Regions from separate parts of the Halomonas terrestris genome, predicted to be linked through region 2. Evidence: predicted binding sites of a transcription regulator. Region 2 holds the regulator's gene; each other region holds the start of a gene.
The links. Region 2 encodes FNR, which switches genes on or off when oxygen is low (the NO sensors DNR and NnrR bind a similar motif). Its sites were predicted from a motif close to TTGATNTANATCAA; they were not measured.

Region 1: the regulator FNR is predicted to act here: its motif matches at 2,549-2,562, upstream of dsrO (sulfate reduction electron transfer complex DsrMKJOP subunit DsrO).
Region 3: the regulator FNR is predicted to act here: its motif matches at 2,930-2,943, upstream of ACOMD9_RS09775 (Hsp20/alpha crystallin family protein).
Region 4: the regulator FNR is predicted to act here: its motif matches at 2,858-2,871, upstream of clpB (ATP-dependent chaperone ClpB).

What each region holds. Positions count from the first base shown of each region.
Region 1 is NZ_JBMHFZ010000003.1:212,692-217,018, forward strand. Features, by position in the region: gene ACOMD9_RS05090 (molybdopterin dinucleotide binding domain-containing protein) at 1-473, opposite strand, end outside; gene nrfD (NrfD/PsrC family molybdoenzyme membrane anchor subunit) at 466-1,692, opposite strand; gene dsrO (sulfate reduction electron transfer complex DsrMKJOP subunit DsrO) at 1,673-2,452, opposite strand; gene ACOMD9_RS05105 (XRE family transcriptional regulator) at 2,732-3,010, opposite strand; gene ACOMD9_RS05110 (TAXI family TRAP transporter solute-binding subunit) at 3,391-4,327, shown strand, end outside.
Region 2 is NZ_JBMHFZ010000012.1:38,123-42,449, forward strand. Features, by position in the region: gene ACOMD9_RS12545 (DUF294 nucleotidyltransferase-like domain-containing protein) at 1-204, shown strand, start outside; gene ACOMD9_RS12550 (3'-5' exonuclease) at 253-879, shown strand; gene ttcA (tRNA 2-thiocytidine(32) synthetase TtcA) at 976-1,884, shown strand; gene fnr (fumarate/nitrate reduction transcriptional regulator Fnr) at 2,000-2,743, opposite strand; gene hemN (oxygen-independent coproporphyrinogen III oxidase) at 2,846-4,252, opposite strand.
Region 3 is NZ_JBMHFZ010000008.1:45,861-50,187, forward strand. Features, by position in the region: gene ACOMD9_RS09760 (M14 family metallopeptidase) at 1-568, opposite strand, end outside; gene ACOMD9_RS09765 (NADPH-dependent FMN reductase) at 609-1,226, opposite strand; gene ACOMD9_RS09770 (NAD(P)H-dependent oxidoreductase) at 1,576-2,859, shown strand; gene ACOMD9_RS09775 (Hsp20/alpha crystallin family protein) at 3,074-3,580, shown strand; gene ACOMD9_RS09780 (host attachment protein) at 3,643-4,107, shown strand; gene ACOMD9_RS09785 (nucleoside deaminase) at 4,195-4,327, shown strand, end outside.
Region 4 is NZ_JBMHFZ010000020.1:6,021-10,347, forward strand. Features, by position in the region: gene clpB (ATP-dependent chaperone ClpB) at 144-2,726, opposite strand; gene pgeF (peptidoglycan editing factor PgeF) at 2,966-3,721, opposite strand; gene rluD (23S rRNA pseudouridine(1911/1915/1917) synthase RluD) at 3,732-4,327, opposite strand, start outside.

The DNA.
Region 1 (4,327 bases), on a different contig from region 2:
TGGCTCATCATGGCGTTGCCGCGGGCGCAGGCGGTGGAGCGGTTGACCTGGCCCTGGCCGCCGAAGGCGCTGACGTGGCGCAGCGCCTCGGCTACCGGGGTGCGCATGGGCAGGTGGTCGTCGGCGGAGAGCGGGTGGTAGGGGTTGCCGGAGACGCGCAGCACCCGGTCGCTCTTGTTGTCGACGCGCACCCGCACGCCGCACTGGGTGGTGCAGCCGTAGCAGATGGTGAAGGCGGTGCGCTGGTCCGGGTTGAGGGTCAGCTCGCCGGTGTCGAGATCGACCCGGTACTCCGGGGCCAGGGAGTTGCCGTGGATGCGGTCCTTCGGCTTCTCGCCGGCGCTGCCGGTGACGCCTTTGGCCATCCTGGCCAGGGGGTCGGAGTAGCCGGCGACGAAGGTGGCGGCACCGCCGGCGGCGACGGCGCCCTTGAGCAGGCGGCGGCGTGAGGTGTCGACGGGGGATTTAGCCATGGCTGGGCGCTCCTTCGGTGGTATGTGCAGCGCGCTTGGCGTCGGGCTGTGCGGTGCTGTCTGAGTTGTCTGAGCTGTCTGAGAGTGAGACGTCGGCGGCGCTGCCGCCCTGGCGCGCCTGGCGCCACGGGATCAGCAGGTCGATCACCAGCACGGCGGCGAGCCACAGGCCGAAGGTGCCGACGATGCCGAGGAGGCCGGAGGAGCCGGCGGGGATGCCGTAGTGGTGGAAGCCGGCGCTGTTGCGGGCCACGTGCTGCACGTCCATCAGCACCACCCAGCGGAACATCCAGCCCATGTGGATGGCCACCAGGCCCAGCACCCAGGCCCAGGCGTAGAGGGCCGGGCGGCGGGCGGCGGGGCGGGTGAGCAGGTAGAGCACCGCGCCGAACAGGGCCACCCCGGTCAGCCCACCCCAGAGGGCGGTGCTGCGCCAGGAGGGGCTCGCGCGCACCGAGTCGAGGGCCGCGGCCACCGAGCCGACGTTGGCGTTGATGCCGTCCAGGAACCAGCTGCCGGCGACGAGGCCGGCCACCACGCAGGCGCCCAGCAGCACCTTGAGCATCTGGCCGTTGCTGGCCGGGGCGCGCAGGCCGCTGACCCGGTTGAGCACCAGGATCAGGCCGGCCGCGGCGATAAAGCCGGTAGTGACCAGCATCGGCGGCAGCCAGACGGTGTTCCACAGCGGGCGCGCCTTGACGATGGCCAGCTCGGCGCCGGTGTAGAGCATGATGCCGGCGGAGAGCGCCAGGGTGGCGAGGCCCACCAGGACCAGCAGGGCGCGCGGGGTTGGAGCGTCACCGAACGACAGCAGGCGGGCCACCAGGCCTCGCAGGCCGGGTGCCTGGCGGTTGGCCTGCAGGGCGGGGCGCCAGGCCAGCCAGGCGAGCAGCAGCACGCCCACCACGTAGAGCGGCAGCAGCAGGCTGCCGATGGACATCCAGGAGCTGGAGGTGGCGTAGGCGTAGAAGTGCCAGAAGCGCAGCGGCTGGTGCAGGTCGGCGAGCAGCGCCACCGGCGCCACCAGGGTGGTGGTCAGGCAGGCCAGCATGGCCAGGCGAGCGCTGGGCAGCCAGCGCTGCCTGCCGAACACCAGCGCCGGGGCCGCCAGCCACAGGGTGGCCCAGGAGAGGGCGATCAGGAAGAAGTACTGCACCGCCCAGGGGTACCAGGCGATGGCGTAGCGGGGCGCGAGCAGCTCAATGGCCATGGAATTCATAACCCATCTCCTTGCCGTGGGGGTCGAGGACTTCCAGGGCCACCGGCTCGGCGAGCGGGCGCGTGATGAAGCGCTCGTCCATGCCGAGGTAGAAGACCTGGGGCAGGGTGTTCTTTTCGGGCTGCAGCACCATCAGCGCGTCCCGGTGCTCGGCGATCATGCGGCTGATCTGGCTCTCGGGGTCGCGCATGTCGCCGATGATCCGCGCGCCGCCCACGCAGCTCTCCACGCAGGCCGGCAGCAGGCCGGCTTCCAGGCGGTGGGCGCAGAAGGTGCACTTGTCGGCGGTCTGGGTCCTGTCGTTGATGAAGCGGGCGTCGTAGGGGCAGGCGTTGACGCAGTAGGCGCAGCCCACGCAGCGGTCGCTGTCCACCACCACGATGCCGTCCTGCTGCTGGTAGGTCGCCTGTACCGGGCAGACCGGCACGCAGGGCGGGTTCTCGCAGTGGTTGCACAGGCGCGGCAGCATGAAGGTGGCGAGCTCGCCGGTCTCCTGGTGCTCGACCTCGTACCGGGAGACGGTGGTGCGGAACTTGCCCAGGGGGGCGGCGTTCTCGATATGGCACGACACGGTGCAGGCCTGGCAGCCGATGCACTGGCGCAGGTCGATGAGCATGCCGTAGCGCTTGGTGGGGTCGCCTTCTCGGCGCGGCGGCTGGCTGTTGATGCCGGCGCTGGCAACGCTCGAGAGCGGTACCAGGGCGGCACCCGCGCTGAGGCGGGCCAGCTGGCCGAGAAGGGAGCGGCGAAGGGGGTCCATGGCGCCTCCGGTGGCCTTCGTGGATCCGGGCAGAACACGATCTGCCGAGGTGAAGTGGTGATACGGGGAGGCTACCTGCGACCAAGGTATGGCATCTTGATGTCGATCAAGAGATCGTTAGCATGCTTTTAATATTGCCTTAATGTTGGTCCGCAACTGGCTGTAATGCAGTGGAAAGTGGGGGGAAGGGGAGGAGCGCCATGCGCCGGTGCCGGGAGGCGAACGCGCGACGCCCCGCTGTCGGCGGGGCGTCGGGATGTGCCGGCGCGAGGACCAGCGCTAGTGCGTGGTGGCCTGCGGGTCGATGGAGCGATACAGCAGCTGCAGCTCGTCGAGTGAAAGGTGCTCGAGGCGGCCGGCCAGCAGGTCGCTGATCTTCTGCATCGGCAACCCGGCGCGGCGTGCGATCTCGCGGCTGCCGAGCTCCGACACGGCGATCAGCCGGGTGATGATGCGCATGAGGCGTGTACGTTGTTCCAGGTCCCTGACATCGAGGTCAGGGCTTCTTCGCGGGGGGTCGAGAAGGTCCGCGCTTTGGGTATGACGTGCAGTGCTCATGATGCTCCAGTGGGCGATTTCGACAAGCACACTATGGGGGCTCTTCGGCGATTTTGCCAGTGTGGATTCGTTGATGCCTTGGTGTCATGGGCAGGTTGACCCGAATTCGGCGGGGAGGCGGCCGAGCGTGCAGGATGGCGGGCGTACCGGGAGCCGCTTCGGACCGATGTGCGCAGCCTGCCGACCCTTCCGGGGCGGCGGGCGGTCGACCGGGCTGGCGAGGGCGAGCACGGGGAGATTGCAGAAAATATCTGAAAACGTAGAAATAGTGCCATTGGCCTCTCACGCTGCGACCGTGCTAGTTTTCCGTCAGGCGTTCAGCGCTTCCGAGCGCCATCGACAATCACACAACAACCTGGTTCCAGGACCGGAGGAGTTACATGAAAGCCTTCAAGTATGCCGTTGCCGCCTCGCTGATCGCCACGGCCCCCCTGGCCGCGGCCCAGCAACTCTCCATCGCCACCGGCGGGACCGGCGGTACCTACTACCCCTATGGCGGTGGCCTGGCCGAGTTGATCAACAACCACATCGAGGGCGCCAGCGCGGTGGCCGAGGTGACCGGCGCGTCCGTCGAGAACATGGGCCTGGTGTGGCGCGGCGATTCCGATGCTGCCCTGGCCCTGGCCGATACCGTCTACCAGGCCTACAGTGGCACCGGAGACTTCGAGGGTCGCCAGCTGGAGAACATTCGCGCCCTGGCTTCCATTTACCCCAACGCCGTGCAGCTGGTCACCCTGGCCGACTCCGACGTGCACACCCTGGAGGACCTCAGGGGCAAGCGTGTTTCCGTGGGCGCCCCGGGCAGCGGCACCGAGCTCAACGCCCGCGCCCTGCTCGAGGCCAACGGCATCAGCTACGATGACTTCACCCCCCAGCGGCTGAACTTCAACGAGACCGCCGATGCCATCCGCGACGGCGACATCGAGGCCGGCTTCTGGAGCGTGGGCCCGCCCACCAGCTCGATCCTCAACCTGGCCACCACCCGGGATATCCGCCTGATCGGCCTCTCCGACGAGGAGATCGCCAACGCCCGTGAGGCCGAACCGGTATTCGCCGCCTACAACCTGCGGGCCGGCCTCTACGAAGGCATGGACGAGGCGGTGCGGACCATCAGCATCCCCAACGTGCTGGCGGTGAGCAGCGAGATGGACGAGGAGATGGCCTACGAGATCACCCGCGTCCTCTTCGAGTACACCGACGAGCTGATCGCCATCCATCCGGCGGCCAACGATACCACCGTCGAGTTCAGCGTCGAATCGACCCCGATCGCCTTCCATCCGGGCGCACTGCGTTACTACGAGGAGGTGGGCGCCGAGG
Region 2 (4,327 bases):
GAGGCGCTGTCGCTGTTTACCGAGTTGCGCCTCAAGCAGCAGCTGGCGCGGCTGGACGGTGACGACGGCAAGTCGAGGAAGCCCGACCGTGTCGTGGTGCAGGAGCTCTCGTCACTGGAGCGGGACCTGCTGCGGGAGGCGCTGCACATCGTCAAGGACTTCAAGCAGCGCCTCTCGCACCGCTTTCATCTGGAATATTCGTGACACGAGCGGCGTTCTCGGGGATCGACAACTACAACAGGAGGTCAGCCCATGCTCAAGGTACTGCGCCGGGTTGCCGACCGGCGTCGCCAGGCCGACGGCTACTACGCCTGGCTTTTCCAGCCATATACCGGCGAGGAACTGGTCGCCATCGACAGCGAGACCACCGGGCTCGATACCCGCAGCGCCGAGCTGGTCTCCCTTGCCGCGGTGAGGATACGCGGCGATCGGGTGCTGGCCAGCGAGTCGCTGGACCTGCGCCTGGCCCGCCCGGCCTCGCTGAGCGGCGACTCGATCCGTATCCATGGCCTGCGCGGCATCGACCTGGAGGGTGGGGACAGCATCGAGACCGCGCTGGGCGCCTTCCTGGACTTCGTCGGCAACCGGCCGCTGGTGGGGTGGTGCCTGGATTTCGACCTCGCCATCATCAACCGGGAGCTGCGCCCGCGCTTCGGCTTCGACCTGCCCAATGCCGGCATCGACGTGGCCCATACCTATGCCCGTCAGCTGCGCCGCAGCCACCCCGAGATCGAGCCCAGCCTGCGCTTCGAGAAGGTGGCCGAGGCCCTGGGCGTACCGGTGATGGGGCGCCATACCGCCCTGGGGGACGCCGTGACCACGGCGCTCATGTACCTGCGCCTGGAGCGGGGGGCCATGCTGGCGAAGCGATCCTCCTGAGGCCAGCGCGATCCGGGGCATTCCGTCGCCAGCCGGCGGCGGCAGTGGTAGGATAGGCTCCCGTCATTTCCCAGCCGCTCTGGCAGTGCCCCGACCATGCAAGATGCCGTGATCTTCGATCCCAGCCCCGCTGACGCCTCCGTCACGGATGGCGATACCCCCCCTCTCGACGCCCTCGACGCGAAGGGCAGGCGCGAGTTCAACAAGCTGCAGAAGCGGCTGCGGCGCCAGGTGGGCAATGCGATCATCGACTACGGGATGATCCATGAGGGCGACCGCGTGATGGTCTGCCTGTCGGGCGGCAAGGACAGCTACACCATGCTCGAGATCCTGCGCAGCCTGCAGCGCAACGCGCCGGTCAACTTCTCCCTGGTGGCGGTCAACCTCGACCAGAAGCAGCCCGGCTTCCCCGAGCATGTACTGCCGGAGTACCTGGACGAGCTGGGCGTCGAGTACCATATCCTGGAGCGGGACACCTACTCGGTGGTGAAGGAGAAGACCCCCGAGGGCAAGACCACCTGTGCGCTCTGCTCGCGGCTGCGGCGTGGTTCCCTCTACGGCTTCGCCGAGGAGATCGGCGCCACCAAGATCGCCCTGGGCCACCACCGCGAGGACATCCTCGAGACGCTGTTCCTCAACATGTTCTTCGGCGGCAGCCTCAAGGCGATGCCTCCCAAGCTGCTCTCCGACGATGGCCGGAACATCGTCATCCGCCCCCTGGCCTACTGCCGGGAGGCGGACATCGCCGAGTTCTCGAGGCTGATGGCCTTCCCCATCATTCCCTGCAACCTGTGCGGCTCCCAGCCCAACCTGCAGCGCCAGGTGGTCAAGGAGATGCTCGCCGAGTGGGAAGAGAAGCACCCCGGGCGCCTGGAAAACATGTTCAGGGCGGTGACCAACGTGGCGCCCTCCCAGCTCGCCGACCGCGAGCTGTTCGACTTCGCCGGCCTGGAGGAGAAGCAGGCCCGGATGCAGGCCGACCGGATCGATATCCTCAACGAGTAGCCGTAAGCCTTAAGCGTTAAGCCATAAGAAAACCCCACTGCCCTCGAGAGCGTGGGGTTTTCTGTGTCGGAATATTGCCAGGCTGATCAACAGTTTGCAGCTGGGGCGCAGCGCTTCAGCGGGCGCCTTCCTCCTCGGCGACCCGGGCCAGGGCCTCGAGGTCGAGGATGTTCACTTCGCGGCCGGACACGGCCACCAGCCCCTGGGAATGGAAGCGGCCGAGGATACGGCTCACGGTCTCCACGGCCAGCCCCAGATAGTTGCCGATATCGGCCCGGGACATGGAGAGGCGGAAGCTGTAGGGGGAATAGCCGCGGCGGCGGAAGCGGTCGGAGAGGCCGGCGAAGAAGGTCGCCAGGCGCTGGTCGGCGGTCTTGCGCGACAGCAGCCGCATCATCCGGCGGTCGTCGCGCATCTCCTTGCTCATGCTGCGGTAGAGCTGCGCGCGCAGTTCCGGCAACTCCTCGGAGAGCATGTCGAGGCGGTCGAAGGGGATCTCGCAGACGGTAGTGGTCTCGAGCGCGACCACCGTGCCGGGGTAGCACTCCTCGTCGATGCCGTCGAGCCCCACCAGCTCGCTGGGCAGGTAGAAGTTGGTCAGCTGGTCCTCGCCGCTGCCCTCGGTGGTGACCTGCTTGAGGCTGCCCGAACGTACGGCAAAGACGCTGGTGAAGGCACTGTCCTGGCGGAACAGGGCCTCGCCTTTCTTCAGGGGAGCACGGCGCCGGATGATGGCATCGAACTGGTCCATGTCCTGGACCTCGAGTGCCAGCGGAAGGCAGAGCGAACTGAGGCTACAGGTCTGGCAGCGGGTCTCGTGCAGCAGGGAACGCCGCCTGCCGGGCGCGGTATCAGGCATGCTCTCCTCCGTGATGGTGAGTCTGCCACCATTATGGAGGATTAACGCCTGGCGGCAAAGCATCCCTTTGGAGGTAGGTCCGCACCTCGCGGGAGGCGTTCCTCACAGGATACGGGAGTATCCCGTTGCCTGCTGCTCGGGCAGATGGGCATCGAAGGCCATGGCGATGTGACGGATCAGCAGCCGGCCGATCGGCGTGACGAGCAGCCGAGGACCGGTGCGAACCACCAGGCCGTCCCTCTCGGCCGCTTCCAGCCGGACCAGTGCGTCTGCCAGCCAGGCCTCCGCGTCGACCCCGTAGGTCCTGCCCAGTGCCTCGAGATCGAGGGTCATGTCGCACATCAGGCGCTCGATGGCGTGACGCCGCAGGCGGTCATCGAATGTCAGGCGCCACCCGCGGGCGGTGGCCAGGTGGCCGGTATCCAGGGTCTCCTCGTAGCGGGCGAGGGCCCGGTGATTCTGGGCGTAGACATCATCGACCCGGCTGATCGCCGAGACGCCGAGCCCGACCAGGTCGCACTGGGCGTGGCTGGAGTAGCCCTGGAAGTTGCGCTGCAGGGTGCCCTGGCGCTGGGCCACGGCCAGGGTGTCATCGGGGCGGGCGAAGTGATCCATGCCGATGTGCACATAGCCGGCCGAGGTCAGCATCTCGATGGTGGTATACAGCATCGCCAGCTTCTCCTCGGGCCCGGGAAGCTGCTCGGCCGGGATGCGGCGCTGGGGCTTGAAGCGCTCGGGCATGTGGGCGTAGTTGAACACCGAGAGGCGGGCCGGGGCCATGGCGATCACCTGCTCGAGGGTCTCGGCGAAGCTGTCGCGGGTCTGCAGCGGGAGGCCATAGATCAGGTCGAGATTGAGCGAGCGGAAGCCCAGGCGGTCGGCCTCGTCGACCAGCGATTCGGTCAGCACCCGGGGCTGGATCCGGTTGACGGCGCGCTGAACCCTGAGGTCCAGGTCCTGGACCCCGAGGCTGATGCGGTTGAAGCCCAGTGCCTGCAGGTGGCGAAGGGTCAGGACATCGGCCTCCCGGGGATCGATCTCGATGGCATAGTCGCGCTCTCTCGAGCCCGAGAGCCCGAAACGGGCATCGAGGCGATCGAACAGGTCGCTCATCTGGTCGAGGGTGAGGAAGGTGGGGGTGCCGCCCCCCCAGTGCAGCTGCTGGACCTCCCGCGAGGTATCGAGATGGCGCGAGGTGAGGACCATTTCCCGGTCGAGGCGCGAAAGGTAGGGCTCGACCAGTCGCGTATCCCTGGTGATGATCCTGTTGCAGGCGCAGTAGAAGCAGGTCTGGCGGCAGAAGGGGACATGCACGTAGAGCGACAGCGCCCGGCCATTGTCGTTGCTGCGCTCGAGGGCCGTGGTGAAGTCCTCGGCGGTGAAGGCTTCATGGAAGCTGGGAGTCGCGGGATAGGAGGTGTAACGCGGCCCGGTGGTGTCATGGCGGCGCAGCAGTGCCGTGTCCCAGGCGAACCCCCCTCGGTTCTCGCGCGTCGCATGAGCGGACATGACGGCACTCCGGATCGTGGATGTGGCTTCATGTTAGCGGGGGCTCGCCATGCCCGTGTTGAGCTGGGTCAAGCG
Region 3 (4,327 bases), on a different contig from region 2:
GGCGCGGCAGCATCAGGCCGGGATGGTCGGGTGACTCGACGAAGTCACCGGCCTCGTCATGCCGACGCAGGTAGCGGCAGCGGCCGTCGCCGTCCAGGTCCAGGACGCACCAGTGGGGCCTGGCGGGGCTGTCCGGGGTGCGCCGCGGGGTGGAGCGCACGAAGCCGCCCTGGCGGAGCACCTGCTCGGCGCCGTCCGGCGAGATCCGCGGGCAGACGTGGAACAGCACCTCGCGCAGGAAGCGGCACTGGTGCTCGGGCCAGTCACCGGGGAGGGTCTCGGGGGCGAGGTGCAGCGCCAGGGCCGCCTCGGCCACTGCCAGGGCGACGCTGGAGCCGGCCAGCTCGGTGCCGTGCATGTTGCCGTCCACCCAGACCCCGGGGCGACGTCGCTCCGGCTCCGGGCCGATGGTCAGCACCCAGATGTCGCGCCCCTGGGGGGTGGTGCCGATGCTCTGCAGGCGGGCCAGCCGGGGGTGGGCCTGCGCCCACGCCTGGAGCTGTCGGGTCAGCGCCTCGTGGGTCAGGTAGCGATGACGGAAAGGGCCATCGAGTGCGTCAAGCGCCATGCCGGTGCCTCCGGTTGACGGGCTTCGTCGTCAGTATGGCTCACCTTGCAGGAGAGTCCCCGCGCTCGTGGTCCCCGAGCCGCTCCAGCGTGGCGATCAGCCGGCCGCAGATGGCGTCCAGCTTCTGCTGCTGGTTGTCGCCGGCCAGGCTGCCGTCGTCGTCGAAGGCCTCCCTGGCCCTGGCCACGGCGAGCTGGTCCGGCAGTACCGTCACGCCGATATTGCTCAGCAACTGGCGGATCAGCGCCAGGCTGCGAATGCCGCCGAGCCCGCCGGGAGAGGCGGATAGCACCGCGGCGACCCGGCCCTGGAACAGCTTGAGCCCGCTGTCGCCGTCATGGGGGCGGGTGAGCCAGTCGATGGTGTTCTTGAGCAGCGGCGTGATGAAGCCGTTGTACTCCGGCGAGGCGATCAGCAGCCCCTGGTGCTCCGCCAGCAGCCGGCGCAGCGCCAGGGCGTTCTCGGGCAGGCCGCTCTCGGCTTCCAGGTCGCCGTCGTAGAGCGGCATCGGGTAGTCGCGCAGGTCGATGAAGGTGGGCTCGCCACCCAGCGCCTCGATGCGGTCGGCGGCCAGGCGGGCCAGCTGCTTGTTGAAGGAGTCTTCCCGGGCGCTGCCGGCGAAGACCAGGATGCGGGGCGGGGTGGTGCGGTCGATCATGTCCCGGGGCTCCATGGATGAGTGCCTCCTTCGTTCACCTACTACCCTGCAAGGGTGGCCGCCAATGCCCGTCGGCGCCAGAGGCCGCTGTCGCCATGGTCCGGCGCACCGTCACCGGCGTGATCCCCCCGGGGCGGGCCAGCTGCCTGGCCGGGACTCGGCCTGCCACATCGCCATGGGGCGCCATCGCCCGATGATCCCCGCTACCAGGCCAGCCGGCGCAGCTGAGGTTCCGGCTCGCCGCTGCTCATGGAGTTTTCTCATGAACCTGTATGCAAGGCTTGTGCGGTGCCAGTCAGAGGGAAAACCGATTCGCGTGGGGCTGATCGGTTCCGGGAAGTTCGGTTCCATGTTCCTGGCGCAGGTGCGCATGACGCCGGGAATGCACCTGATGGGTATCGCCGACCTCTCCCTGGAGCGTGCCCGGGCCGCCCTGGCCAATACCGGCTGGGATGTCGACGCCGTGGTCACCCGCTCGTTCGATGAGGCGGCGAGGAGTGGCAGGACCTGCCTGACCGAGGATGCCGAGTCGCTGATCAGGGCGGATGGCCTGGACGTGGTGATCGATTCGACGGGCAGCCCGACGGCGGGCATCCGGCATGCGCTGCTGGCCGCCGAGCACGGTCGCCATCTGGTCATGGTGAACGTCGAGGCCGATGTGCTGGCCGGCGCCTACCTGGTCGAGAAGTTCGACCGGGCCGGCCTGGTCTACTCCATGGCCTACGGCGACCAGCCGGCGCTGGTGTGCGAGATGATCGACTGGGCCAGGACCTGCGGGTTCCGCGTGGTGGCCGCCGGCAAGGGCACGAAGTACCTGCCCGGCTACTCCGCCTCGACCCCCGACACCGTCTGGGACCACTATGGGCTGACCCCCGAGGAGGCCGCCCGGGGTGGCATGAACCCGCAGATGTTCAACTCCTTCCTGGATGGCACCAAGTCCGCCATCGAGATGGCGGCGATCTCCAACGCCGCGGGGCTCAGGGCGCCGAAGGAGGGCCTGATGTTCCCGCCGGTGGGGGTGCAGGACCTCGCCGACATCCTCAAGCCGGCGGCCGATGGCGGGCTCCTGGAGCAGGCGGGCATGGTCGAGGTGATCTCCAGCGAGGAGCGTGATGGTCGCCATGTGGTCGGCGATCTGCGTTGGGGCGTCTATGTGACCTTCGAGGCGGCGGAGGATGCCGGCGCCGGTGCCGACTACGTGCGGCGTTGCTTCCGTGAGTACCAGGTCTCCACTGACCGTAGCGGGCGCTACGGGGCCCTGTATCGGCCCTCGCACCTGATCGGCCTGGAGCTGGGGGTGTCCGTGGCCAATGCGGCCCTGCGCGGCGAGCCGACCGGAACGCCGATGGCATTCATCTCCGATGTCGTGGCCGTCGCCAAGCGGGCGCTGGCCCCCGGCGACCTGCTCGATGGGGAGGGCGGCTACACGGTGTGGGGGCGTCTGGCCCGGGCCGAGGATTCGCTGGCCATGCGCGGGCTGCCGATCGGCCTGGCCCACGGGCTGCGGATGAGGCGTCACGTGCCGGCAGGCCAGATGGTGAGCTGGGATGACATCGAACCGGTGGACAACCAGGCCGTGCGAATCCGCCAGGAGATGGAGGCCAAGGCTCGGGACACGCCACCGGTGAGTTGAGTGTCGCCACCGGCCCCTCCCGATCACTGGCCGGGGAGGCCACCCGATGGTCGATACCATGGGCACCATGCTGATCTGTATCAAGCCGGCGGGCAGCAACTGGACTAGGCTTGTCAATACGGCCAGCACTCCTGAACGAGTGCCCGTCGGTCTGCCAGCCTCGGGCCAATGCCCCGGGCCGCGTTTCCCGTCATGCTCATCAGGAGTCATCATCATGGCCAAGAAAGCCGCCAGGAAGGCCTCGCCCGGGACCATTGATGTACCGTCCGAGACCGGTTCGCATGGCGTCACCCCGTTCCGGGACGTCGATCGTCTGTTCGACAGCTTGTTCGACCGTGGCTGGATGTCGCCGATGCGCTGGGAGCACCCCTTCTGGGAGCGTTTCGGCGCGCTCGAGAAGCACGCCCCCCGGGTCGATGTCATCAACCGGGATGGTGAGGTGGTGGTGCGAGCCGAGCTCCCCGGCTTCGAGCGTGAGGAGCTCGATGTCTCGGTGACCGACAGCAGCGTGACGATCAAGGGCGAACGCCACGAGGAGAGCCAGCAGGAGGAGGGCGAATATTTCCGCTCCGAGATCTCCCACGGCGCCTTCTCGCGCACGGTGACCCTGCCCTGCGAGATCGATGCCGACAAGGCCGGGGCGAGCTTCCGCAACGGGGTTCTCGAGCTGACCCTGCCCAAGCTCAAGCAGGCCAATCGCCGCAAGCTCGAGGTGAAGTAGCCCTTGCGGATTCGTAGCGGCAGTGGAGCCCTGCCGCCGGCGTCACAGCCTGAGGAATGACCATGGAAACGACCTGGGTGGTAATCGCCGATCAGACCCGTGCGCGCATCTTCGCGATGCCTCGCCCGAGGGCAGCACTGGAGGAGCTCGACGACCTCGTCAACCCCGAGGGGCGCCTGCACGATCAGGATCTCAACAGCGACAGGCCCGGCCGCGCCTTCGACAGCAAGGGGCTGGGGCGCCATGCCATGGGCAAGCACCACTCGCCGAAGGAGCAGGAGGCCATCCGTTTCGCCCATGCGATCGGCGAGCACCTCGCCGAGGGCCTGCAGCGGGGCGACTTCGGGCAGCTCGTGGTCAGCGCACCGCCGCGCTTCCTCGGCCTGCTGCGTGAGGCGCTGCCCGAAGGGGTCGTGAACCGTATCGTGCTCGACCTGGACAAGGACCTGGTCGGCCTCAGCGCCGGGGATGTCGGCGCCTACCTGTCGGCGCGACTGCCGGAGGTCATGCCGATTCCCGGGAGGTAGCTGTCGCGCTTGATGCCTGCCCTGTCTCTGCGCTTGTGTCGTCGAGAAGCCTCGATGGGTCGTGGGGGGTGACGAATGGACATGTACATGCGGGCTGCCCTGGAGGAGGCCCGCCAGGGCCTCGCCGAAGGGGGCATTCCCGTCGGTGCGGTGTTGGTGCATCGGGGGGTGATCATCGGCCGTGGCCGCAACCGGCGGATCCAGCTGGGCAGTACGGTGC
Region 4 (4,327 bases), on a different contig from region 2:
GTCCGCAAGACGCCTGCCGAGGGGCAAAAAGGGCCCGCCGGCATGGGGAACCGGCGGGCAAGGGGTTACAGGACGCAACCTGATTTTCAGTGTAGCCCGCCGCCGACCGGGTGCCCGGTCGGCAAGGTAACGCTTTGTTAGGCTCAGCTCTGGAACACCAGCTGATCACCCTCCGCCTCGACGTGGATGACGTCGCCCGGTGAGAACTTGCCGGCCAGCAGGTCCTGGGCCAGCGGGTTCTCGATGCGGCTCTGGATCGCCCGCTTGAGCGGCCGCGCGCCGAACACCGGGTCGAACCCCGCCTCGGCCAGCTGGGCCATGGCGGCATCGCTGACCTCGAGGGAGAGGTCGTGCTCGGCCAGCCGTGCCCGCAGGCGGTCGAGCTGGATGGCGGCGATGGCCTGGATCTGCGCCTGGCCGAGGGCGTGGAACACCACCACCTCGTCGATGCGGTTGATCAGCTCGGGACGGAAGTGGTCGCTGACCACCGCCATCACCATCTCCTTCATCTGCGCGTAGTCCGAGTCGTCGCCCCCCATGCGCTGGATGATGTCCGAGCCCATGTTGGAGGTCATCACGATCACGGTGTTGCGGAAGTCCACGGTACGCCCCTGGCCATCGGTCAGACGGCCGTCCTCCAGCACCTGCAGCAGGATGTTGAAGACGTCGGCATGGGCCTTCTCCACCTCGTCGAGCAGCAGCACCGAGTAGGGCTTGCGACGCACCGCCTCGGTCAGGTAGCCGCCCTCCTCGTAGCCGACATAGCCGGGAGGGGCACCGATCAGCCGCGCCACGGAGTGCTTCTCCATGAACTCCGACATGTCGATGCGCACCATCGCCTCCTCGGTGTCGAAGAGGAAGTGGGCCAGCGACTTGCACAGCTCCGTCTTGCCCACCCCGGTGGGGCCGAGGAACAGGAAGGAGCCGTTGGGCCGGTTGGGGTCGGCCAGGCCGGCACGGGAGCGGCGCACGGCGTTGGCCACGGCGGTCACCGCCTCGTCCTGGCCGATCACCCGCTCGTGCAACGCCTCCTCCATGCGCAGCAGCTTGTCACGCTCGCCCTCGAGCATCTTGGCCACCGGGATGCCGGTCCAGCGCGAGACCACCTCGGCGATCTCCTCCTCGGTGACGTTGGAGCGCAGCAGCTGGTGCTTGGAGGTATCGGCCTCGGCCTCGCCGGCCTCGGCGATCTTCTTCTCCAGGTCGGGAATCACCCCGTACTGGATCTCGGACATGCGCCCCAGGTCGCCCTGGCGACGCGCCTGCTCCAGGTCGATGCGGGCCTTGTCGAGCGCATCCTTGAACTGGGCCGCGCCCTGGATGCTGGCCTTCTCGGCCTTCCAGATCTCGTCGAGGTCGGCGTACTCGCGCTCGAGCTCGCCGATCTGCTCCTCGAGGCTCTCGAGGCGCTTCCTCGAGGCCTCGTCGGTCTCCTTCTTGAGGTGCTCGCGCTCCATCTTCAACTGGATCAGCCGGCGGTCGAGGCGGTCCATCTCCTCGGGCTTGGAGTCGAGCTCCATGCGGATGCGCGAGGAGGCCTCGTCGATCAGGTCGATGGCCTTGTCGGGCAGCTGGCGGTCGGTGATGTAGCGGGTCGACAGCTTGGCCGCGGCGATGATCGCCCCGTCGGTGATGTCGACGCCGTGGTGCACCTCGTAGCGCTCCTTGAGGCCGCGCAGGATCGCCACGGTGTCCTCCTCGGAGGGCTCGTCCACCAGCACCTTCTGGAAGCGGCGCTCCAGGGCGGCGTCCTTCTCGATGTACTTGCGGTACTCGTCGAGCGTGGTGGCGCCCACGCAGTGCAGCTCGCCGCGGGCCAGCGCCGGCTTGAGCATGTTGCCGGCGTCCATGGAGCCCTCGGCCTTGCCGGCGCCGACCATGGTATGCAGCTCGTCGATGAACAGGATCACCCGGCCCTCCTCCTGGGCCAGCTCCTTGAGCACCGACTTGAGGCGCTCCTCGAACTCGCCGCGGAACTTGGCCCCGGCCAGCAGCGCGCCCATGTCCAGCGAGAGCACCCGCTTGTCCTTGAGCCCTTCCGGCACCTCGCCGTCGACGATGCGCTGGGCCAGGCCCTCGACGATGGCGGTCTTGCCCACGCCGGGCTCGCCGATCAGCACCGGGTTGTTCTTGGTGCGCCGCTGCAGCACCTGGATGGTACGGCGGATCTCGTCGTCGCGGCCGATCACCGGGTCGATCTTGCCGCTGGCCGCCCGCTCGTTGAGGTCCAGGGTGTACTTCTCAAGCGCCTCGCGCTGGTCCTCGGCGTTGGGATCCTCGACCCTCTCGCCGCCGCGCACGCTCTCGACGGCGGTCTCCAGCGCCTTGCGGGTCACACCGGCCTGGGTCAGCAGCTTGGTCACCGCATGGCCCATCTCCAGCGCGGCCAGCAGCACCAGCTCGCTGGCGATGTACTGGTCGCCGCGCTTCTGGGCCTCGCGGTCGGTGAGGTTGAACAGCTTGATCAGGTCGCGGGAGGGCTGCACCTCGCCGTCGAACTGGGCGACCCTGGGCAGGTCGTCGAGGTGACCCGCCAGGCCATCGCGCAGCCGGGCGGCATCGCCGCCGGCCTTCTGCACCAGCGCCTTCACGCCGGTGTCGGTGGCCTCGAGCAGCGCCAGCAGCAGGTGGCCGGGCTCGAGCTGGTTGTGTCCGCGCCCCACGGCCAGGGACTGGGCATCGGCCACGGCGTTCTGCAGCTTGGCGGTGAACTTGTCGAAACGCATTCGCTTTTTCCTCCATCGGGGTGGCGACGCGTTCGGACACGCCGCTCGTCCCTGTCGATTCGTCTTGACACACTCAATGGAGTCAGGATGGGCCGCTTTCAAGTCGGCGGCCAGAGGAAGCGGGTATCGGGTTGACGCAAGTCAAAGCCGTAAGCCGTAAGCCGGCTTGCAGCCACCAGCCCTTTCAACAAGGGTTTTCTTACCGCTTGAAGCTTGGAGCTTCCGGCTCCCCGAAGGGGTCAGCGGAGCCAGATCACGCTGGCCATGCGGCCGGTCCGGCCGTCGTCGCGGCGATGGGAGTAGAAGCGCGACTCGCAGGCGGTACAGAAATGCCCACCGCTGATGTGCGAGACCCCGAGCCGTTCGAGGCGCAGGCGCGCCAGCTTGTAGAGGTCGCCCATGTAGTGGCCGAGGCGGTAGGGGCTCGGCTCGAAGGCCTCGGTGGTCTCCGGATGCACGCCGACGAAGGCCTGCTGCACCTCGGGGCCCACCTCGAACTGGGCGTTGGAGATCGCCGGACCCAGCCAGGCCAGCAACTCTTCCGGCGGCACGCCCAGCGCCGCCACCGAGGCCTCGAGCACGCCCCCGGCCAGTCCGCGCCAGCCGGCATGGGCCACCCCAACGCGCTGGCCACGGCGGTCGCAGAAGAACACCGGCAGGCAATCGGCGGTGAGCACCACGCAGGCATGGCCCTGGTCGAAGGCCACCGCGGCGTCGGCCTCGGGTGGCTCGGCCGCGTAGCGTTGCTGCACTCGCGCGCCATGCACCTGGTTCAGCCACAGCAGCGGCCGCTCGTCCTTGAGTTCCTTCTGCAGCAGCCGCCGGCACAGGGCCACGTGGGCCGCGTTGTCGCCGACATGCTCGGCCGGGTTGAAGGCGGCGAAGTCCCCCTGGCTCGGCCCCGTCTCGCGGGTGGTGACGAAGGCACCCACGGTGGCGGGAGCCGGCCAGTCGGGCAGGATCAGGGTCGGACGCAGGTCCGGGGCATCGCTCATTGCGGGGTCCTCAACGCATGGTCTCGACGTCGTCGCGGAGGTAGTCGAGCAGCATCAGCATGTCATCCGGCAGCGGCGCACGAAAGGCCATCCGCTCGCCGCTGGCCGGATGCACGAAGGCCAGCTTGCGGGCATGCAGGGCCTGGCGGGGAAACTCGCGCAGCAGCGTCTTGAGCTCCTCGGAGGCGCCCGGCGGCAGCTTGAGCCGCCCGCCGTAGACGGGATCGCCCACCAGGGGAAAGCGCAGGTGTGCCAGGTGCACGCGGATCTGGTGGGTACGGCCGGTCTCCAGCCGGCAGCGCACATGGGTATGGGCGCGGAAGCGCTCCACCACCCGGTAGTGGGTCACCGCCGGCTTGCCGGAGGCATTCACCGCCTGGCGCTTGCGATCGCGCGGGTGGCGGCCGATGGGCGCATCCAGGGTGCCGCCGGCGGTCATCACCCCGACCGACACGGCATCGTACTCGCGGGAGACCGTGCGCGCCTGGAGCTGCTCGACCAGCGAGGTCTGGGCGGCCAGGGTCTTGGCCACCACCATCAGCCCGGTGGTGTCCTTGTCGAGACGGTGGACGATACCCGCCCGCGGCACGCCGGCCAGCGCCGGAC